One region of the Bacillus sp. V2I10 genome, then DNA from elsewhere that is predicted to be linked to it. Evidence: predicted binding sites of a transcription regulator. Region 1 holds the regulator's gene; each other region holds the start of a gene.
What was found. Region 1 encodes LexA, which represses DNA repair genes until DNA is damaged. Its sites were predicted from a motif close to CGAACATATGTTCG; they were not measured.

Region 1 (5,854 bases):
TCAATCGGCTCATGGGTTGGTCCATCTTCCCCAACAGCAATGCTGTCATGTGTAAATACATACGTTACAGGAAGTCCCATAAGTGCAGCTAAACGGATTGCCGGACGAAGGTAATCTGAGAATACAAAGAATGTTCCTCCATATACTCGCAGGCCGCCATGCAAAGCCATCCCATTTAATGCAGCACCCATTGCAAATTCACGTACACCAAACCAAATATTACGGCCGCTGTAATCTTCTGCTGTGAAATCAGCAGCTCCTTTAATGGATGTATTGTTAGAACCCGCTAAATCAGCTGATCCTCCAAAGATATAAGGAATATTTTTTGCCAGTACATTTAATACCTCACCTGAGGATGCACGTGATGCAAGAGCTTTTCCCTCTTCATACACCGGTACTGCCTCGTCCCAGTTTTCAAGCAATTCGCCATTGATTCCGGCGTTCAGCTGTTTTGCAAGCTCTGGATATTCTTTTTTATAGCTTTCGAAAAGATCATTCCATTCCTGCTCTTTCTTAGATCCGAATTGTTCAGCAGATTCCTTGAAATGAGCATAAACTTCTTCTGGAACATAAAAGTCTTCTTCAAATGTCCAAGCATAAGCTTCTTTTGTCAATTTAATTTCGTCAATCCCAAGCGGCTTGCCATGTACGTCAGACTTTCCGGACATATTTGGAGATCCGTAGCCGATTGTTGTTTTCACTTCAATTAACGTTGGATGAGTTTCATCTTGTTTAGCGGCTTCGATTGCTTTAGAAATCTCTTCTAAATTATTGCCGTCTTCAACACGGATGACCTGCCATCCGATAGATTTGAAACGATCTTCAACATTTTCAGAGAATGATCGATCTAAGTCGCCATCAAGAGAAATATCATTTGAATCATATAATACGACTAATTTGCCAAGCTTCAGGTGACCTGCAAGAGAAGCTGCTTCAGAAGAGATACCCTCCATTAAGTCTCCATCTCCGCAAATAGCGTATGTGTAATGGTCTACTACAGGATATGATTCTTTATTGTATGTATGTGCAAGATGGCGCTCTGCCATGGCCATTCCTACAGCCATGCCGATTCCCTGGCCTAATGGACCTGTCGTTGCATCAACACCAGCTGTGTGATGGAATTCAGGGTGGCCTGGAGTTTTACTTCCCCACTGTCTGAAAGATTTAAGATCTTCCATAGATAGATCATAGCCTGACAAATGAAGCAGACTATACAGCAGCATAGATCCATGACCAGCTGATAAAACAAAACGGTCACGGTTAAACCATTCCGGGTTTTTAGGATTATGATTCATATATTGTGTCCAAAGCGCGTAGGCCATTGGAGCTGCCCCCATAGGCATTCCAGGATGTCCTGAATTTGCTTTCTCGATTGCATCGATCGATAATGTTCGAATCGTAGCAATAGATAAGTCTTGAATTGAATGTGACATAATTTGATCATCCTTTCAGAAATAACATTCTACTTTCTTATCATAGCGGTACACACTTTATGATACAACCATTAATCATGAAATGTAATAGTCCATTAAGATGTGTAAGAAACTATTCTAATGTATTATGTGCAAATTGAAAAGGAATACATCACAAATTGACGTATTCCTCTTATTAATGAAGGTTTCGCTTCTTCTCATCTTTTAGTTTTTGAGGTGTTACATCCGTACCGTTTGGGTCGAGGATCGTAACGCCTTTTAATGTATTTTTCATAGAACCGCGAAACACATGCAGGTATTCCTGTCTCAGGCTCTGCTGTTCTGCTAGTTCTTCAGGTGACAAAGCGCTTGATTTAGCCTTTTTTGAAAGCTCATTGATTCTAGCCATTTTTTCTTTTGAAAGCATGATGGTAACTCCTTTTTGTAGATTTCACTATGCTATCGTACTAAAAATGACTGTAAAAGACAACTTATTGGTCTCCTGATTGTTTTATATATTCCTGATATCTTCTATGTACCGTTGCCTTTGAAACATCATGTCCAAAACCTCTTAAAGTAGCAGCAATTTCTGCAAAGGTCAGTTTGTTTTGTTTTAAGCGGACAATTTCTGATACAGGAAGCTCTTTCTTGTCCTTTCCGGGGCTCCCATGAATATTAGACAGGTTATTTTGAGGCTTAAACCCATTTTTGACCGCACGCTGCATGCCTCTTTTGATTTTCAGATTGTGAATTTTTCTCTGATATTCTTCAACAATGCTGACGATTTCAAGTACCATGGAATCAGCTTCTGAGAGCAGAAGCCTGCCGTTATGCGTGACGGAATAAAGTGTTAATCCCTCTTTAAGCAGAAAATGAATGACTGCAATTCTGGCGTTTCCCCTCCCAAGCCTTGTTTCATCCTGGATCAGGATTGCATCCACCTGCTGATTTTTGATGCAGTCAAACAGTTCAAATATTCCGTCTCTCTCTATATCGTAGCCGCTGGCCTGCTCTTCAATCACTTTTACAATATTCATGCTGTGCTGCTCAGAAAGATTTATAAGCTCTTCCTTCTGTCTTAAAAGAGATGTTTCCTGTTCTTCTTTCACTGTGCTGACTCTGCAATAGATGATGGCGTTCAGTGTTCTCACTTCCCTATTTCTTGCTGGCTATTTGATTGACCTCATAATAGGCTGTTTTCTCTATTGGTATAAAGACTTGTTCACCAGGTTTAATGACTGCTGTCTCCATGCCGTTTTTTTCCTGTACCCACTCGACAAAATCTGTCTTAGAAAGATTGTGATGATCTTTAAATTGGTCAGCAATGCTCCAGATGCTGTCCCCTTCAGTAACTTCTATATTTACGTAGTGATCCATTCTGTCTTTTTCACCAGTATAAGACAAAGCAAAGACAGCGACAATAACGACGATAAAAAATGAGAGTAAATAAGAAAATGATTCTTTCAACATAATCCCCACCTCGAAATAGAATGTTTGTTCGTACTTTTGATATTTTCAGTATAATGAGAACAAACGTTTCTGTCAACGGATTTCTCGAACTTATGTTTGTATGCACAAGAAAAACATGCTATAATCAACATAAATTACAGGACGCGAGGTGCAAAAGATGACAAAATTATCAAAAAGACAGCAGGATATCTTAAACTTCATCAAATTAGAAGTTCAAAAAAAAGGTTATCCGCCTTCTGTTCGCGAAATTGGCGAAGCTGTCGGCCTTGCTTCTAGTTCAACTGTACACGGCCATCTGGCCAGACTAGAGAGCAAGGGACTAATCAGACGCGATCCAACTAAGCCCAGAGCCATTGAAATTTTAGAAGAAGAGACTTCACATATTCCAAGATCAAATGTTATTAATGTTCCGATTATCGGTAAGGTTACAGCGGGATCTCCCATAACAGCCATCGAAAATGTTGAGGAATATTTTCCGCTTCCTGATACGTTTGCAGCAGCAGATGATCAAGTATTCATGCTCGAAATTATGGGAGACAGTATGATAGAAGCAGGAATTCTGGACGGGGATATGGTTATCGTTAAACAGCAGAAGACGGCAAATAATGGAGATATCGTAGTAGCCATGACAGAAGATGATGAAGCAACAGTAAAACGTTTCTTTAAAGAAAAAGACTTCATTCGCCTTCAGCCTGAAAATTCAACTATGGATCCTATTATTCTGCGAAATGTTACGATTTTAGGGAAAGTCATTGGGGTTTACCGGAATATTCATTAAAGATCTTTGCTGCTAAGCAAAGATCTTTATTTTTTGGTTTTATACGCTCCAGCAAAGGGAATATAATAGTTGATAAAACTTAGAAGAGGTAACCTATGAATCCCAAAATTAACTATGATGAAATAACCATTCTGCGAACCAATTGCCAATTCATATTTCCCTTTTCTTGGGCTCATGACGGCATTAAGGAGTTAACTGAGAAGCTCTTAGCCAACGGGTTTGAATTTTTTTCAATTGAAAATGTTAATCAGCAAAATATATATTACGGGGAGAGCATTGATATCCCGCATAAATGTTTAAATCATTATTTTATGCCCTACATAGAACAAATCTTATTCCCTGACAAATATAAAGAAAAAGCCATAAACCGTTATTCAAAGCCTTTAAATTTGACTTGCAGACTTGAGACTGTGCACAATTCATTTTCTATGAAAGTTCATTCAATTGATATCTACCTTTGTCCTTTCTCTATCGGCATGGTAACGATTCGAACAGACCCTTTTAATACCAATGGAGATATCTCTTTAAGTGATGCACTGGATTTTATGGATCATTTTCGCGTTCTAGAGCCCTCAATTACAGAAGAAAAAGGTACTGTTCTCTATAATGGAGAAAAGCGTTTTGACAAGACACAGGATTTTATCTTCCAGGACCTTTGCCCTTTCATCGTCCCCTTCATAGAAAAAAGCGAGAATGATCAATCAGCTTATCTGGGCAGCCTCCCTTATTTTATTGATGAAAGGATGTTCGTATCCAGTTTTTTAACGGCTGCTCCAGATGATCAAATAACAAATAACGATTTATTCAGAATCGGACATATGAATGGATATAAAGAAAAAAAACAGCCATACACCTCTGCAAGCAATCAAAAGTATATCGAAAAATACGTAAATGATCATGTTTATGACAGATGGTCCCCGGATAGTTTTCATATTATCAGCGACCATACATTTACTTGCATCAGCAGAGACACCAAAAATGAAAAACTCATTGCTGAAGAAATGTATGGCCAGCTTTATTACAACTTGATTCTGCACTTATTTTATAAAATTGTCCTTTTAAAGCTTTCATACAGCTATTCACAGCTCTATATTGACCAAAAACAAGAAAAAATGGACAAACTGATTCGATCGATCGCCAATTTTACCGCCAAATATATTTTTTCTGAAATCAGCAGCCGGACTGAAGGACAAGAGCTTTCTGTTATGATGAAAGATCGCTTTAAAATTGAAACTCTTTACAAAGAGGTAATAAACACGATGGACAGTCTTTATCAAAATCAGGAAAAACTTGCAAGCAAACGTCATAATTCTCTTTTGCTGATCTTAACGACTTATACCGTTATCTCCGGTATTTACGGAATGAATCTGGTGATTGAAGACTGGCGGGGGAAAATTGAGTGGAGCAAGCTTGCCGGTTATTCTGTTTTTGAATATATATCGCTCGTTGTCGCTTTATCAGGTATTGCTGTGGGAAGTGTGCTTGCGGGGATAGCAATTATGAGACTGCTTAAAGACTACTTTGATAAGGGAAAATCTGAAAACCTCGACTGAGTAATGCCGAGGCTTTTTTTCTATATTACTTAATAAAAGCCCCCTCCTTCACCTTCTAGTATTAATTGATCGATTGAAAATAAATTTTTTAGCTTTTCTACTACGTTAAATGGATAGAACAGCAAAATATTTGTTAAAAAAAGACGGTATGAATTGGAATTTCATACCGTCAGTAAATTAAAACTGGGGAGTATTAATGTTTTAAGTTCTTTTTGCGCAGTTTGAGAGAGATATAACGATTATATAATAGTAGAAACACGAATGGATTAAGTATGAAAGACATTGTTAAACTCACTAGTGTTCCTAAAGCAACTTTATATGTAGAAATTAGAAAAAACCGTTCAAACACATAGAATAGTTATTGCACGGTTTGAATGTCTAAACCTTCTTTTTACCTGTATGAACTTACTCATCTTTAAACTTCTAACCTTCTATTAAAACAAGCATCTTGTTGATTTACACACTGGCCCGAACAAAATGTAACGACTTTATTTGTAATTAAACATCTTTATTGTCAGTCAACAGTACTTCATGGCACGCAATTTTTAAACGCTTTTTTATTTTATAAACAACTTTTTTTACTCAACAGTGTTTCCACAAATCAAATGATTCGTTCTAAAGATTTCATAGTTTCCTACTTA
Region 2 (5,854 bases), on a different contig from region 1:
CAAGTCTTCTTGGTGTTAAAAAAACATTTACCTCTCAAAAAGGGATACTTTTCTCCTTCAGCCAGTTCGTTGCTTTTAAAGAAAGCTGATTCATTGCATCTGTTACAAATCCTGCAGGCAGTTCCCAAAGTCCGAGTTCAAGCAGCAAATCGTGTTTACTCATCTGTTTTAGCCTCCTCCTTTTTCAGCATTGGAAATCTCCACGAACATTGTACATGTAATGCATATTCTGCTGTTTCTTCTGTTCTGCCTCTCCTAATAATTTGAACCATTTCTCCAAATCCGATCCTAAAGAGGTTTGTTGATCTTCCTGCTTACTGCATTTTCAAACCCATTATTTTTTTACACTAAAGCCAATGATACATATTTTTATATTTTTTTTGTCATTTGATTATGTAATATTATATTTTTCAACTTATATAATCTTAACCACCATATTACCTCATTCCCCCTGCACCAATTTCTCCATTGTTAAACAAGGAATGGAAGTACCATTACTTAAGCATTGCGCCATTTATTAATAAAAAAACGTATATATATTGGTTTTCAAGATGATCTATAACTATCAATTTTAACCCTATTTTCCCCTCCAGACTTACAAAATAATGTAATATTTCCTATATTTTGAATAACTCTAATATACTCATTACATTATTTTTAAAATAACGTATAATTTTGGATGCGATGCAAACACCTGAATATTCTAAAAATTATTAAATTCTAGAGTTTAATGGGGGAGGTTGGAAATAGTGGCACCACAAAAGTTAAGTAGACGTAAGTTTTTAGGTTATCTGGGAGCTGGATTAGTAACGGTAACAGCAGTTAGTTTGCCTATTAAAGCATTTGCAGGATTAAACGGTACGAAAGCTACATCTGAGCTAAATTCAGAGGATTTACCGAAAGAACCTGGTACATGGGGAGATACAATTTTAGACATGGAAAATGAGCTACCTCAAGATCCAAATGTGCTCCTGATGGATGTAGAAGCCATTTATAAATTAAATCAATGAAATTGAATAATAAATCGGGAGGTAGTTTTTATGTCTTTACGAATAAATATGGTCAACACAGCCATATCTCAGATTGGCACATTGGAAGGGAATAATAATGACAATAAGTATGGGAGATGGTTCGGTCTAAACAATCAGCCATGGTGTGCCATTTTTGTGAGCTGGTGTGCTACTAATTCAGGTAATATGAACTTCAATGGGGAACACCGTCCACTTTTTGCTCGCAGTGCTGCAGTAAGAGAGCATCGATGGTTTCATGAAAATTTTGGTGAGTATTTTTCTAAATCAGGATTCATCAATTATATTGGGAATGACTCCAAGAAGGTTGCCAGAGCGACAGGATGCCTTATTTTTTTTAGTGGAGACTCGCATATAGGCATCGTAGAACAATATTATCCTGGGGAACAAGCAGTGCTTACAGTAGAAGGAAATACTTACACCCCCTCTAAAGGTGAGCAAATTCAAGGCGTGTTTCGTCGTTATCGACGTCTATCAGATTCGAAAATAGTGGGATTTGCTCTTCCTTACTATGAATTTTATAGCAGCGGATCCCCTGAGGGCGTAAAGCCTGTACCACCTCCTTACGGCAACAGTGGTACTGTAGATAACCCCACATCATTCCCTGGAGCAAGGTATTTCTATATTGGTGCCTACAATAACTATGTCACCCTATTAGGAAAAATGCTAATAAAAGCTGGATATGGTAATTTCTATCAAGTAGGAGCAGGTCCTCGCTTTACAGAAACAGACCGGCAAGCTTGCGCAGCCTTTCAAAGAGCACAAGGCTGGAGTGGAAGTGATGCAGATGGTTTTCCTGGATCATCTACGTGGGAGCGCCTTAGTGCCATCTATTATGGTGGTGGCGGAAGTGGTGAAAGCAACTGGCCTCCAGCATTTCCAGGTGCACAATATTTTAAGGCTGGAGCCTCTAACCAATACGTAAAATTATTGGGTGTGCAGTTAGTGAAGGCTGGATTTGGTCGACACTATTCCGTTGGACCGGGTCCTGCGTGGAGTGAAGCAGATCGACTAAACTGTCAAGAGTTCCAAAAAGCACAAGGGTGGACTGGCAGCAATGCAGATGGATATCCGGGTCCTACGACATGGCAAAGATTGTTTGATATAGTTGGCAGCCCACCAAATGTTTCCACATTCCCAGGAAGCCATTTCTTTGGCCCTGGTGCAAATAACGAATATGTTACAACAATGGGTAAACGATTAATTAACAAAGGGTATGGTCAGTATTATTCTGTCGGAGCAGGTCCAAAATGGAGTGAGGCAGACCGTCAAGCTTGCGCTGCTTTCCAACGTGCTCAAGGTTGGTCTGGGAGTGATGCAGATGGCATTCCCGGTCCCTCAACATGGCAAAAGCTCTTTGCATAAAAAAATTAACAGAGAGGAAATGATAAAATGCCAAACATTGGAGTTCCTGGATTAATACTTATATTAGTAATTGCGCTTATTATTTTTGGGCCGTCAAAACTCCCTGAAGTTGGACGTGCCTTTGGTAACACATTAAAAGAATTTAAAAACGCAACCAAGGATCTAGTGTCTTCAGATTCTAAAAAGGAAGATTAATTCAAATAATTGGATAGTAAAGTTATTGGTTTGGAAAGAGATATATGTCTTATCTCTTTTCTTTCCTTTTAAGAGGTGAATATATGAAAGATGAGGAAATTGATTTAATTATCCATTTTGAAGAAATGAGGAAAAGATTAATCTATATCCTTAGTAGTTTTTTAATCTTTTTCTTTTTTTCGTTTGTTTTTGTGGAAGATGTATACGCATGGTTAGTTAAAGACCTAGAATTTAAGCTTGCCATACTTGGTCCAGGTGATATTTTATGGATATATTTTAAAATATCTGCCGTAATATCTGTTGCCCTTACCACACCTCTAACTGCATACCATGTTTGGAAGTTTGTTTCGCCAGCACTTCAAAATCATGAAAGAAAAGCAACTTTTATGCTAATACCGGCTTTATTTCTTCTGTTTATTATCGGGATTTCTTTTGGTTATTTTCTTGTATTTCCTATTGTTCTTTCCTTCATGCAAGAATTGGCTGGAGGTGGTTTCCAAGAATTTTACACAACAGAGAAATATTTTAGTTTCCTGATTAGCCTTACCGTACCATTTGGTTTTTTGTTTGAATTACCTGTTGTCGTTCTTTTTCTAACAGCTATTGGCATCTTAAATCCGCAAATGTTAAAAAAATCTAGAAAGATCGCTTATTTTATTCTCACCTTAACATCTGTTTTAATAACACCCCCAGATTTTATATCAGACATTTTGGTTTTAGTTCCACTTATATTAATTTATGAACTAAGCATTAATTTATCATCCTTCATTTATCGAAATAGGATACAAAAAACAGAAGTTTTTTGATTGATTTAAATTTCTTTTTAATATCAATTTATATTAATATTTGATGGTGAAGCTTAGGGTGTGTAATTTTGGGTGGGAAAATTAAGATTCAGTGTAATTTCTGAAGAAGCAGAAACAAGCTCATTCTACACAATAAGGAAGTAGTTGCTAAGGTGTCTCCTGAATTAATTCTTGATACACCTTCTTTACTGTTTTTTTCAAAGATTTATTTATATCTAAATTCATCAACATATATGATGATATATATTTAGTGTTATATGTCCAAATTATTATCAATATTATTGTATCATGTATTGTAACCGTTTAATTCAAAAGAATGAGCAGAAACTTTATGCATTATTAATAGACAATTACAAGTTAAGGAGAAAAGTTAATGACCCTTAAATTGAGCAACTCAACTGGTGCCCTAGTACTCTTTGGTGCTGCAGTAGGAGCTGTTTTGGGATTGGTTGCATATGTGAATAATTGGCTGGGATAAGGATTTTAATGTTGTGTATTATTTAATGGTGTAAACGGCGATTAGGTTAACAAGCTGCATCCGGACAATGTCATTAAAGCTATTAACCACCCTTATCTCGCCTGCTTTTTCATTCCAGTAATGAACGGTGCCGATAAAATGCATGACATGATCACCATGCAGATAAACAAATGATAAATCAAAATGAAACTCCATTGATTCACTGATTAACAATTGAATGCTGTCATGTTTCTCTTTAGGGATCATTATCAAGGTTTTACCTTCTTTCTAATAGATTCATTACCCATTATACGAATGTTTGTTCTTATTTTCAATGATTGAAGAATCAATTTGGTTGTGAGAACTTTCAATTAGCTTTTAAGACAGGCTCGTATGTTTCCCTCAAAGGAAAAAACGCATGTTTTTTTCACCCATGCGTGCTGATGGCACCGGCTTTTACGCCGGCGCCAATTGCTTTACCTTTCATACTTACTCTGAATCCTCCTCCCAAATTGCTCCCAGAATATAATCAGAGGCTTTCTGAGCCTGTGAGGCTGCCTTCAGTACAATGCGCTGATCTTTCTTTAGAGTCCGTATCTATGAGTCAATATAGCTGGCACTGTTATCTATCGTACTGTTGTCAATCCCTGCTACCCCGCACAGCATGGCCGCGCCCATTTCAGCAACCAGTTCTTCTTTGGAATAGACTTCATCTCCGAAGGCTACACCATCTGTGGTGATGCCAGGGCGGGCATGTCGGCTGATATGGCCCGTGCTGTGAATCATTTCATGAAACAAGGTGCAGTAGTATTCTTCCGCAAACTGAAAATCATGGATAGGCGGACAATTAATACTGTCCCAAGTTGGATAATAAACAGCTTGGCCGGACTGAAAGGTATAGCTGGGCGAATTCGTATAACCGTTAAAAATCTCCTCTCCCTTTAGAATGGGATTGTGGTCATATGTTTCATAACTGCTTTTTCTTTTAAGGCCTGTGCATTGCTTATTAATCTCCCAAACCCGGTAATAGAAGGGTTTGGCATATTTCTTTTTTTCCTTCGTTTCTTCGTCTTCTTTCTCTTTCCAGAGCCAATAAACAATAATGTGCGAATGCTTCATTTCTTCTTTTTTAATACGTCCTCCAGCTTCTAAAACCTGTTTCTTAAAAAGTTTTTTATGCTGCAGGCGATTTTATAAATAAGTTTTTGCCCCTTACCGATTGACTCGCCGTCTTTATTTCCTGCCGGAAAGGTTCAGGTTCCTGCCGGATGGAGATGTAGTCCGGCTTGCGCTGTTTTACGATTCGGATTCAAAAGGGAAAAGCACAATAAAAAGCAACACAGACCGTTGTTATCGGTCCATTTAATACCGAAGCGACACGTACAGACTGACAGAAAGTCGTTCTTTCCTTTCTAATCAGTCTGTCGTGCAGCCACCCAATCATATGAATATTTCAATTAAAAATGTATTCCTAATTTCTAAAGAAAATATGCAGTCTAGACTGCCTTGGTCAATAGAGAAGATTGTTTAATTAGAGAATCCATAAATTACACCTCGCCGAAATAGAACATATGTTTTTATAATGGATGAATTGAAAGGTGGCGATGATCCCTTGCTTAGAGACCGGGGAAAAATAAAGTGGCAAGGTTTCTTTATGACGGAACATGTAAAGCTGCTGTGGGATATAAAGGTCTTTTATCAGTAATCTTGCTAGATAAATCTTACTCGAAATCAACACAAAAAAGGTAGATAAGACTGAACTTCTATGATATTAAAAGCTGCTTAACTTGCAATAGGTTAAAGTGACATCATAAATAATTATTTATTTTCATAACCTCAACACGCTTTATTTCGTTCTATTAGGTCAGTTAGATTCAATAAAAAATCCGCACTTTTAAAGTGCAGATTTATTTTGAATTTTTTATTTAGTTACTGCTCCTGCTTCAACGAGTAATTCTACAAGATGAATGGCTCTTATTCTTTCTTCTAAACCTTCCCTTTTG
Region 3 (5,854 bases), 1.0 Mb from region 1:
GCAAATATCTCTCTGAGCTCTTGCGATCGCTCAGTCGCTCTGTTAATACAGGCAGCAATTGCTTCGCTGACTTGATATTCCTCCAGTTTTTCTATGCCGGCTTCAGTCGTGCCCCCAGGACTTGTTACTTCTTTTCGGAGAAGCGCAGGCTCTTTTTGTGAAGTAAGGAGCATTTCTGCTGCCCCGAGCAGAGTCTGCGCAATCAATGCTTTCGCTGTCTCTTTTTCAAGGCCGGTTTCTGCAGCTGCTTTTTCAAGCGCTTCTGCGATGTAATAAACGTAAGCAGGGCCGCTTCCGGAAAGGCCTGTTACTGCATCCAGCTGGTGTTCTAAAACACGGGTAACAGTCCCGATTGCTTCAAAAAGTCCGGTTGCCTGCTTCAGCTGATCCGCTGTTACCGCTGAATTGCATGCAAGTGCTGTTGCCGATCTCTGAATCGCAGCCGATGTATTTGGCATCGCCCGGATAATGGACAGCTCTTTTCCGAAAAGCTCCCTGATGGTTTCACTCGAGATGCCGGCGAGAACGGAAATAATGACCTGACTGCTGTCCACATAATCCCGGATGCTTTCGATACCTGCTTTAACATCTTTTGGTTTCATTGCAAGGATAATAATGGAAGCACCTTCAACTGTTTCCTGTTTGTTTTTTGTAACCGAAACTCCGTAAGCTTGATTGAGAAAGTTCAGCCTTTCTCTGCTTGAGCGATTTGTGACTTTTATATGTTCAGGGAGGCAGACACCGCCGCTGATTAATCCGTTAATGATGGCCTCTGCCATTGATCCTGCACCTACAAATGCGATGTGTTTCATGTGAATTCCTCCTTATTTTGAAAAATAAAAAAACCTTTTCATCCAATTAAAAATAAAGGACGAAAAGGTTTCCGCGGTACCACCTTCATTGGGAAATGCGCGATGCATGACCCCAACTTAATATCCCGTAACGAGGGATCACGTCAAGTTTGCCTGAGAGCTCACAGGGCAGGTTCAATCAGCAAGAGGATGGTGAAACCTTTCAGCCGGCGGATTTCACTCTCTGTTTATCATTGCTTGATTTACTATTCCTGTTCATTGCTCAATCTATATTTTTCCTGCATTCGTGCATTTAAGTTATTTGTTCATCATTATGCGAGGTTAGACAAGGGTTTGTCAAGCGGATTTTTTTCCTATTTCTGCAATGAATTATTTGAAAATAATGACACATTTGCAGTGAACGTGTAAAATAAGCTATATAATTAATGAATAAACATTCATAATTCATGCGTTGAATATATTAGACTTATATAAAAATAACAAATGAGGAAGATGGTATGAAAACGAAATCAGATAGGATCATCAAAATAACCTTGCCGACTCCTTTTCCAGTAGGAGATGTGAATATATACCTTGTTAAAGGAGATAGGCTGACACTGATTGATGCCGGACCTAAAACACCCGAAGCCCTCTCTGCCCTGAATACTCAAATGGAGCAGGCCGGATACAGGATTGAAGACATTGAACAGGTCATTCTGACGCATCATCATCCAGATCATGTCGGGCTGCTTGATTACCTGCCTCAATCGGTGGATGTGACCGGACACCCATATAATGCGCCTTGGATCATACAGGATGAGTCATTTATGACTGCTCAAAAAGAATTCTTTATGAAACTGTTCACGGAATTTGGCATTGATGAGCAGCTGCTTCCTTATTTGGCTCAGTTTGATTCGTCGTTGAAATATGCATGCAAGCGGAACTTAACATCATCTCTAAGGGAAGGAGACTCTGTTCCAGGCATGGACGGCTGGCATGTGATTGAAACCCCGGGGCATGCCCAAACGCATATCGCCCTTTATCGCGCGGAGGATGGCCTGATGTTTGGCGGCGATCATCTTCTTCAGCATATTTCGGCAAATCCGCTGCTTGAGCCTCCAATGGATGGGGGAGAGCGGCCAAGACCTCAGATTCAATTTAATGAATCATTTAAATCCCTGCTGAAAATTCCAATTTCAAACGTATTTTCAGGGCATGGGGAAACGGTGCTGCAGCCGCATGAACTCATTCGCTATCGCTTGAAAAAACAGGCGGAACGTGCATTTGAAGTGCGCAGCTCTATAAAAGAAAAACCGATGACAGCATTTGAAGCTTGTCAGAGGCTCTTTCCGCATCTTTATAAAAGACAATTGATGCTTACAATGTCGGAAACGGTCGGGCAGCTGGATTATTTAGAGGCATTGGGAGAAATTAAAGGGCATATGGAGGGAGCAAAGAAAATTTATTCTTGCTGGGGTGTACAAAATGAATGAAAAACTGAAAAACCGCTACGTAGTCGTAACAGGAGCGTCGGGTGGAATTGGCGAAAAAATGGCGGTGCTCGTGGCCAAGAGCGGCGGACATCCCATTTTACTTGCCAGAAGATCGGACCGTCTGGCTGCTGCTGCGGAACATATTACAAAAAACTACCATGTTTCGTGTCTTTACTATCAGCTGGATGTCAGTGATCTGAATGCTGTTCAGCAGACATTTGACCGGATGATGAGTGACATTCCGCAAATTGATATTCTCGTTAATAATGCCGGATTCGGTATTTTCAACACCGTTCTGGATGCTACTCTTGAGGAAATGAAATCAATGTTTGAAGTGAACGTCTTCGGCTTAATCGCATGCACAAAAATGGTGCTTCCTTCCATGAAGAAGCGAAACGATGGCCATATCATCAATATCGCTTCACAGGCAGGAAAGCTTGCCACGCCTAAATCAAGCTTGTATGCTGCTTCCAAGCATGCCGTACTCGGGTTTACAAACAGCCTGCGGATGGAGCTTTTAGAAACGAATATTCATGTCACTTCGGTTAATCCGGGGCCTATTAAAACAGACTTTTTCGAAATCGCGGACCAAAGCGGCAACTATGTAAAAAATGTGGAGCGTTTTATGCTGAATCCTGATAGGGTGTCAGAGAAGATTGTGGGCTCCATGCTCACTGACAGGCGTGAAATTAACTTGCCCGGCTGGATGAATGCGGGCAGCAGTTTTTATCAGCTTATGCCCCGTTTGTTTGAAAAAGTGGCGGGGAAGGCGTTATCAAGGAAATAAAACAAAACCGGCCCATCGGCCGGTTTTGTGCTTTTACAGGGGCTGGCGTAATATACCACTGAGCGGATGACCCCATAAAGCAACTTTCAGCTGCTATTTAAAATGAACTGAGAGATACTCTGAAATTTGGCTAATCAACAAATGCCCGGAAAAAAATTCCTAAAAAGCGCTAAAAAATCAACAAAGCGGCTAAATAAAGAGGAATTCCGGATAATAACATTGTGCTGTTCGCTTTCCGGCGGAATTTCTCTGCTTGCGGCATTCAGCTGAAAACGGCTGAAGCAAAAAAAAAACGCTTTGGCTGAATTAAATCCGAAAACGGCTGAAAGATTTTTAAAAAATGGCTGTAAAAATCCTCATTTTGGCTGTATGATACAAGCGGCTGGGTCAAACCTGGCCTTTTCTCTTGAGTTCTTATCTCCCTGCCATATCTGAATGGCCGGTTCCGCTTTTCTCGGTGTCCAGTTCCACCTCCTAACTCCTCGGCCAGAACGGATCCGCCAGCAAAGGCAAAAAGCGCCTTTTCTGTCGGATCCTTTTCTGTCTGTCGGAGTTAAACAGTCGGTTCCGCTTTTCTGTCTATAACTCCTGATTCGTCACATACCCATACACAACATCCTCAACTATTTCAAACCATTCCGTTTCTTCTTGCTTTTTTTCTATTACTTTTGCAACAAGTTCATGTGCTTCTTTTTCACTAAGCGATCCCTCTAGCTCATACTGCTGAAAGGATTGCTGAATCATTTTATAAATCCACTTTTCGTCCATGTTCCACCTCTTCTTACACATGATTATAAGCGGGTTTTCAGCGGATGCCAAGCAGTCACTTTTGCTTTTCTTGATGTCCAGCTCCACCTCCTGACTCCTCGGCCAGAACGGATCCGCCAGTAAAGGCAAAAAGCGCCTTTTCTTTTCTGTCTGCCTGCGCTAAGCAGCCGGGTCCGCTTTTCTTGGCGAAAACTACCATTGAAATCGAACGTATATTCGCTTACTATAAATCATATAATAAACACGAACATATATTCTGTTATAGGGAGTAAGAACTATGATTGAGGATTACAGTCAATTTCCAAAACGAAAAATTCTGTGCATTGACATGAAAAGCTTTTATGCAAGCTGCGCAGCGGTCCTGTATGGACTCGATCCGCTGACATGCCATTTAGCTGTTGTCGGCGATACAAAGCGGCAGGGGAGCATTGTGCTTGCAGCTTCACCCTGTCTGAAAAAGGAATTTGGCATTAAAACCGGATCTCGTTTGTTCGAAATTCCAAAAGATCCCCGCATTCACATTGTAAATGCAAAGATGGCATCCTTTGTCCGGATCTCAACCGAACTTACGCGTCTGTTCCACCGGTACGTTCCAAAGGATGCCATCCATACGTACAGTGTGGACGAGAGCTTTATTCAAGTCGATGGAGTCGAGGGGATATGGGGAGATGCCTGGACCATTGCAGACAAAATCAGAGATGATATGGAACGCGAATTTTCCCTCCCGTGTGCGATTGGCATCGGTCCTAATATGCTGCTCTCTAAAATCTGCCTTGATTTGGAGGCGAAGAAAAAAGGAATTGCGGAATGGACGTACGATGATGTGAAGGAAAAGCTCTGGAAGGTCGCGCCGCTTCGGGAGATGTGGGGCATCGGCAGCCAGGTTGAAAAAACGCTGAACCGGATGGGAATCTTTAATGTGGGGCAGCTTGCGCGTCATCCGCTTGAGGTGCTGGAGAAGAAATTTGGCATTATGGGAAATCAGCTCTATTATCATGCTTGGGGCGTTGACCTGTCTGAAATTGGGGCACCGATTCTGCAGGGGCAGATCAGCTTCGGCAAAAGTCAGATCTTAATGCGGGACTATCCCGACCCAAAAGAAGTGAAGCATGTCATCCTTGAGATGTGCGAGGAGGTCGCAAGAAGAGCACGCAGCCACCGGAAAGCTGGGAGAACGGTCAGCCTTGGGATCGGCTATAGTCACGATGAACTTGGAGGCGGATTTCACCGCTCCCGGACGATGCGCCAGCCGACCAATATCACAATGGAGCTTTACGAAACATGCATCGCATTATTTGATCAATTTTATGCAAATAAAACCGTCCGTAAAATTTCAATTGCTCTGTCCAATATTGAAGATGATGCCGAAATGCAGCTGGATTTGTTTCAGCCTAACCGTGAAAAAGAACAGATCCTCGGTTATGTGATGGACTCCATTCGGGGGAAATACGGCTCAAATGCCCTGCTGCGCGCCGTTTCCTATACAAACGCCGGCACCGCGAGGCACCGCGCCAAGCTTGTCGGCGGACACAAAGCTTAACAAAAGGAGGGATCGTCATGATTCGGGATCGGGGCAATATCAAATGGACATCCATGATGCTGCCTGAGCATGTGAAAATTTTGCGGGAGCTCGAGATCGAACAGGGATATGCAGCAAAGCCTGCGGTGGATGAGCAGCAGCTGGAGCATTTCAATGAATTGATCAGTCTTGCCATGGAAGAAAACCGTGAGCTTGCTTTTACGTACTATGAAAATCATGGTTTTCATGTGCAGGAAGGATATGTGCATTATGTAGATCCAATCAGCGGATGCATTCGGATCGTGAATGGAGAAGAAGCCCGCTTGGATCTGCCATTGAACAAAATAACAGATATCCGCGAGAAATAGACTGTCTTTTGAGACAGTCCTATTTTGTTTTTGCAGAATTATCGGGGCTCCGCATGAAAGTGAAAAAGTTAACTAGAAAAGAATAACTTCAGCTAATAAAAGAGAAAAACGGCTGGAAAAAGAATAAA
Region 4 (5,854 bases), 2.2 Mb from region 1:
AAAATCAGTCTTGCAATCTGCATTTCTTTTTCTGTCAGGTTGACCTTTTCAAAGAAATCGATTGCTTCATGAACAGATAATGAAGTGACATTTCCAATGTGATTGCCATCAACAAGCACAGACAGGCTTTCCTTTTTTAAACGATGGCCTTTACACTTAGGGCATGCCTGCTGAGCCATGTATTTTTCCATCTGCTCGCGGATGTAGTCTGAGCTTGTTTCCTTAAAGCGGCGCTCTACATTGCGAATGACACCTTCAAACAGAATATAATTTTCACGCACCTGGCCGAAGTCATTTTCATAGCGGAAGTAAATTTCATCGTTTCCGCTGCCGTATAAAATCTTGTCCAGCAAGTGGGATGGGATTTCTTTTACTGGAACATCCATCGGGATGCCGTAATGATTACACACAGCCTCAAGCAGCTGAGGATAATATTGAGAGCTCGTCGGCTCCCATGGTGCCAGAGCATGCTGCTTTAATGATAAATCCTTGTTTGGAAGTACTAAGTCTACATCGACTTCAAGCTTTGTTCCAAGGCCGTCACACTCATTACATGCGCCAAACGGACTGTTGAAGGAAAACATTCTCGGTTCCAGCTCGCCGATTGAAAATCCGCAAAGCGGACAAGCGTGATGCTCACTGAAAAGAAGCTCTTCTACTCCGATCACATCGATCATGACTCTGCCTTCGCCAAGGCCAAGTGCAGCTTCAAGGGAATCTGCAAGGCGCGCCGCGATTCCTTCTTTGATAACGATACGGTCAATCACAACCTCAATGCTGTGCTTCTTGTTTTTCTCAAGAGTGATCTCATCACCGATCTCCATCATTTCCCCGTTTACGCGAACCCTAACATAACCTTGCTTTTTGATATCTTCAAACACCTTTGCATGTGTTCCTTTTCGGCCGGAGACAATCGGTGCTAGCACCTGAAGCTTTGTCCGCTCAGGATACTCTAAAATCCGGTCGACCATTTGCTCAATCGTCTGTGATGAGATTTCAATGTCATGATTCGGGCAGGTCGGTCTGCCGACACGAGCAAAAAGAAGTCTCAGGTAGTCATAGATTTCTGTCACGGTCCCAACCGTTGAACGAGGATTTCGGCTCGTTGTTTTCTGATCTATAGAAATCGCAGGTGAAAGTCCTTCAATTGAATCAACGTCCGGCTTATCCATTTGACCAAGAAACTGCCGGGCATAAGCAGAAAGGGATTCAACATATCTGCGCTGGCCTTCTGCATAAATCGTATCAAACGCAAGCGACGATTTTCCTGAACCGGATAAGCCAGTCAGAACAACAAGCTTATCCCGCGGAATCGTCACATCTATATTTTTTAAATTGTGAGCCCGCGCACCTTTCACAATAATTTTATCAATAGCCATTCTAGTTTCATCCTTCCGCTTTTAGCTCTAAAATAAGATCGCGAAGCTCAGCTGCACGCTCGAAGTTCAAGCCTTTTGCAGCCTCTTTCATCTCTGCTTCCATTTGTCCGATCACCTTTTCGCGCTCTTTCTTGGTCAGCTTGCCGAGCTTTGGAACTTGTGCATCGAATTCTTCCCCGTCCTCCGGTGCAATCGTAGCCCGTATACCCTCGCGAATTTTTTTCTGTATCGTTTTTGGCTCAATGCCATGCTTTTTATTAAAAGCCTCCTGCGTTTCACGGCGGCGTTTCGTTTCATTCAATGCAATTTCCATTGATTTGGTCATTTTGTCGGCATACATAATAACGTGTCCATTTGAGTTTCTTGCCGCACGTCCAATAGTCTGGATCAGCGATCTCTCAGATCTCAGGAACCCTTCCTTGTCTGCATCCAAGATAGCTACTAAGGACACCTCAGGAATATCAAGACCTTCTCTTAAAAGGTTGATTCCGACTAGAACGTCATACTTGCCAAGCCGCAGCTCACGGATGATTTCAATCCGCTCAAGTGTTTTGATTTCAGAATGCAGGTAGTTAACTTTAATGCCTATGTCCTTCAGATAATCCGTCAGATCCTCAGACATTTTCTTCGTTAATGTTGTGATAAGGACACGTTCATTGCGTTCTGTCCTTGCCTGAATTTCCCCGATCAGGTCATCGATCTGACCCTGAATCGGTCTCACATCAATGGTAGGGTCAAGAAGTCCTGTCGGGCGAATGATCTGCTGAACCATTTCTGGTGTATGGTCAAGCTCATATGGGCCAGGAGTAGCCGATACAAACATGATGTTATTGATATGCTTTTCAAATTCGTCAAATTGAAGCGGACGGTTATCTTTCGCTGAAGGCAGGCGGAACCCGTGGTCAACGAGAACCTGCTTTCTTGCCTGGTCACCGTTAAACATCCCTCTGATCTGAGGAATGGTAACGTGGGACTCATCCACAACGATCATGAAATCCTCAGGGAAGAAATCAAGCAATGTATAAGGAGTCGATCCTGCCGGGCGAAGCGTCAAATGTCTTGAATAGTTTTCAATTCCTGAACAAAAGCCCATTTCCCTCATCATTTCAAGATCATACCGGGTACGCTGTTCGAGACGCTGAGCTTCTAACAGCTTGCCGTTCTCATGAAGCTCTTTCAGCCGTTCATCAAGCTCCCGCTCAATATTCGTAATGGCAACCTTCAGCTTTTCCTCGCGGGTTACAAAGTGGGACGCAGGGAAGATGGAGACATGCTCGCGGTCTCCTTTGATTTCGCCTGTTAAAGCATCCACTTCTCTGATTCGGTCGATTTCATCGCCGAAAAATTCAACCCTGATGCACTGCTCGTCTCTTGAAGCCGGGAAAATCTCCACTACATCCCCGCGCACTCTGAATGTCCCACGTTTAAAGTCGATATCATTTCTTTCATACTGCACATCAACAAGTCTTCTGAGCAGCTGATTGCGTTCAATCTCCATGCCGGTGCGAAGAGAAACGACCAGTTCACGGTATTCTTCAGGTGAACCCAATCCGTAAATGCACGAGACACTCGCGATGATAATGACATCCTTCCGCTCAAATAATGAAGCTGTTGCGGAGTGTCTGAGCTTATCTATTTCATCATTAATGCTTGCGTCTTTTTCAATGAATGTATCGGTCTGCGGCACATAGGCCTCCGGCTGATAATAATCATAATAGCTGACGAAGTATTCTACTGCATTATTTGGAAAAAACTCTTTGAATTCGCTGTATAATTGTCCTGCCAATGTTTTATTATGTGCAATAATCAGCGTCGGTTTGTTTACTTCCTGGATGACGTTTGAAACGGTAAACGTCTTCCCTGTACCTGTAGCACCAAGAAGCGTCTGATGCTTCTTCCCTTCTTTAATGCCCTGGACGAGCTTTTTTATCGCCTCGGGCTGATCGCCCTCTGGCTTATAATTCGAGACTAAGTCAAAACGATCGCTCAACAGGAGGACCTCCATTCATATGTAATCAGTATTTATATTTTACCATAAACAGGTGGGAAATCACCAAAAATACGAACTATAGTTCGTATATTTCTTTCGACATTTTGTTTTTGATTCTTTCATTATCGCCGGATTTTTCTATTTAAATGCCTGACTTATCTATTTCAATACCTTTTTCAGGAGGTTGGTAAACCGATAGCAACCGAGGTCATGATAAAAGAAGGGAAGAATGCAGGCTATTTTTAATGTCACGCCGACCAATCTAGTACCCGCTTACTGTTGAATGTGCTCTTTTTTAGAAAAAGACTATTTCTCATTTCAACAAGCGTGACTTTCCCAACCGATTCCGAGACTTTCAAGCTTTATTCCAAGACTTTTAGAAGGAATTCCGAGACTTCGCGGATTAATTCCGAGACTTTCCAAAATAATCCCGTATAAATGTGAACAACTGCGTTGGCCGGGATACAGCCTCAGATAAGGATCGTAAAGCTTTGACTTTTTTTCTCGGATTTGTTCTGACCGAGGAGTTGGGCGATGGAGCCAGTCATAAATGCTGGAAACTCTATACATTCTGGTGTAAAAAAAACCCGCTCCCAAAGGGAACAGGTTCAAACCTTAATTCGTTTTTTCGCTTCTTGTGCGCCTTGCCATTTTCGCAGCATACAAAAATCCTGCGGTAACAGATATCACATCTAGAACTATGATAATCCATGATTCCATATACCCTTTCGAATAAGCTGCAGCTAAAAGAGCAATTGTCAGGACAGTCGCAACGTAGTGGTTATATGAGACTCTGGCAAACAAAGTCAAAATAATAAAAGGCAGAGTCAGGGCCAGAACGGCTTTTAGTAACATGGAATCAGCTCCTGCTTACTTCTCTGAAGCAGAAAAGCTTTGGTAGTCGTTTTCCTGCAGAAGATCGATAAGTTCAATCTCTTTATGATTTTCTTTAAAATGCCTGAAGGTAAAATCATTTTCAAAGAGGACAGCATATTGATCATTGCGGTCGCGCACGAGCAGGCTTCTGGAATCAAAGAAGCGCTTTTCGAATTTTTCATTGCCGATCCATCTAGGGATGCGGTCGCCCATAGGAACAAATTCGATCTCAACGTTGTACTCGGCTCTCATCCGGTATTCAAACACCTCGTATTGAAGCTGTCCGACAGCGCCAAGGATGATGTCATCCGTTGAATCCTGACGGAAATACTGGATGGCGCCTTCTTGAACAAGCTGGTCAATTCCTTTACGGAACTGCTTTGCTTTCATGACGTTTTTCACGCGCACCTTTTTAAACATCTCCGGCGGGAACTGAGGAAGCTCATCATAATGATAGCCTTCTTTTCCAACCGTTAGTGTATCACCGATTTGATAAACGTTCGGGTCATAAATCCCGATGATGTCGCCTGCGAATGCTTCATCAACTGTTTCTCGGTCTTTAGCCATAAACACCTGCGTCTGATTCAGCTTAAGCGTTTTATTTGTTCTGCTCAGCTGTACACTCATGCCGCGCTCAAATCGTCCGGAACACACGCGCAGAAAGGCGATGCGGTCACGGTGGGCAGGGTTCATGTTGGCTTGGATTTTAAAGATATAGCCGGAGAATTCTTCAGTCTCAGGTGCAATAAAGCCCTGATTTGTTCTTCGCGGCTGCGGAGGAACGGCATACTGTAAAAACACATCAAAAAATGATTTCACACCAAAGTTGGCAAGCGCACTTCCGAAGAAGACAGGCGTTAATTCTCCGCGCTTAACACGCTCAGCGTCGAACTGATTGCCCGCTTCCTCAAGCAGCTCCAGTTCATCCTTTGTTTCCAAATAAGTCGGGTGGCTGCCAATCTCGCTTAAATCTACTTCATCTGAAGGAATAATGTCTTCCTGCTCGTTTCCTTTAAACTGAACGACTGTATGCTGTTCACGGTCAATAATTCCAAGGAATCGCTTGCCCATGCCAATCGGCCAGTTCATCGGATAGGATTCAATGCCAAGTACTTCCTCAATTTCAGAAAGAAGCTCAAGCGGATCTTTTCCTTCGCGGTCCAGCTTATTAATAAATGTAAAAATTGGGATGCCTCTCATGCGGCAGACTTTGAAAAGCTTGATCGTTTGAGGCTCGACCCCTTTTGTAGAGTCGATGATCATCACTACGCTGTCTACTGCCGTTAGCGTACGGTATGTGTCTTCACTGAAATCTTCATGTCCAGGAGTGTCCAGAATGTTTACGTGGAAATCATGGTATGGAAAGCTCATAACACTTGATGTAACGGAAATTCCGCGTTTCTTTTCAATTTCCATCCAGTCGGAAGCCGCAAATTTGCCGGTCTTCTTCCCTTTAACAGTACCTGCTTCACGGATGACTTTACCGAAATATAATAATTTCTCTGTTAACGTCGTCTTTCCCGCATCCGGATGGGAGATGATGGCGAAAGTCCGTCTCTTTGATATTTCTTTATCTATGTTCATTTACATTACCCTCACAAAGTTTACT

Region 2: the regulator LexA is predicted to act here: its motif matches at 4,164-4,177, upstream of QFZ72_RS27820 (YolD-like family protein).
Region 3: the regulator LexA is predicted to act here: its motif matches at 4,045-4,058, upstream of QFZ72_RS10200 (Y-family DNA polymerase).
Region 4: the regulator LexA is predicted to act here: its motif matches at 3,442-3,455, upstream of uvrB (excinuclease ABC subunit UvrB).

What each region holds. Positions count from the first base shown of each region.
Region 1 covers NZ_JAUSYV010000001.1:3,061,284-3,067,137, forward strand. The annotation lists gene tkt (transketolase) at 1-1,433, opposite strand, end outside; gene QFZ72_RS15475 (DUF896 domain-containing protein) at 1,609-1,839, opposite strand; gene QFZ72_RS15480 (YneB family resolvase-like protein) at 1,904-2,554, opposite strand; gene yneA (cell division suppressor protein YneA) at 2,568-2,879, opposite strand; gene lexA (transcriptional repressor LexA) at 3,040-3,660, shown strand; gene QFZ72_RS15495 (magnesium transporter CorA family protein) at 3,756-5,213, shown strand.
Region 2 covers NZ_JAUSYV010000002.1:105,677-111,530, forward strand. The annotation lists gene QFZ72_RS27790 (hypothetical protein) at 35-163, opposite strand; gene QFZ72_RS27795 (twin-arginine translocation signal domain-containing protein) at 750-1,010, shown strand; gene QFZ72_RS27800 (peptidoglycan-binding protein) at 1,041-2,393, shown strand; gene tatA (twin-arginine translocase TatA/TatE family subunit) at 2,421-2,588, shown strand; gene tatC (twin-arginine translocase subunit TatC) at 2,672-3,394, shown strand; gene QFZ72_RS27820 (YolD-like family protein) at 3,891-4,124, opposite strand; gene QFZ72_RS27825 (zincin-like metallopeptidase domain-containing protein) at 4,449-4,970, opposite strand; gene QFZ72_RS27830 ((Fe-S)-binding protein) at 5,773-5,854, opposite strand, start outside.
Region 3 covers NZ_JAUSYV010000001.1:2,014,749-2,020,602, forward strand. The annotation lists gene proC (pyrroline-5-carboxylate reductase) at 1-812, opposite strand, end outside; gene QFZ72_RS10185 (MBL fold metallo-hydrolase) at 1,310-2,284, shown strand; gene QFZ72_RS10190 (SDR family NAD(P)-dependent oxidoreductase) at 2,277-3,071, shown strand; gene QFZ72_RS10195 (YqzH family protein) at 3,651-3,839, opposite strand; gene QFZ72_RS10200 (Y-family DNA polymerase) at 4,117-5,379, shown strand; gene QFZ72_RS10205 (YolD-like family protein) at 5,397-5,726, shown strand.
Region 4 covers NZ_JAUSYV010000001.1:815,912-821,765, reverse strand. The annotation lists gene uvrA (excinuclease ABC subunit UvrA) at 1-1,379, opposite strand, end outside; gene uvrB (excinuclease ABC subunit UvrB) at 1,387-3,369, opposite strand; gene QFZ72_RS04145 (CsbA family protein) at 3,985-4,224, opposite strand; gene QFZ72_RS04140 (peptide chain release factor 3) at 4,240-5,829, opposite strand.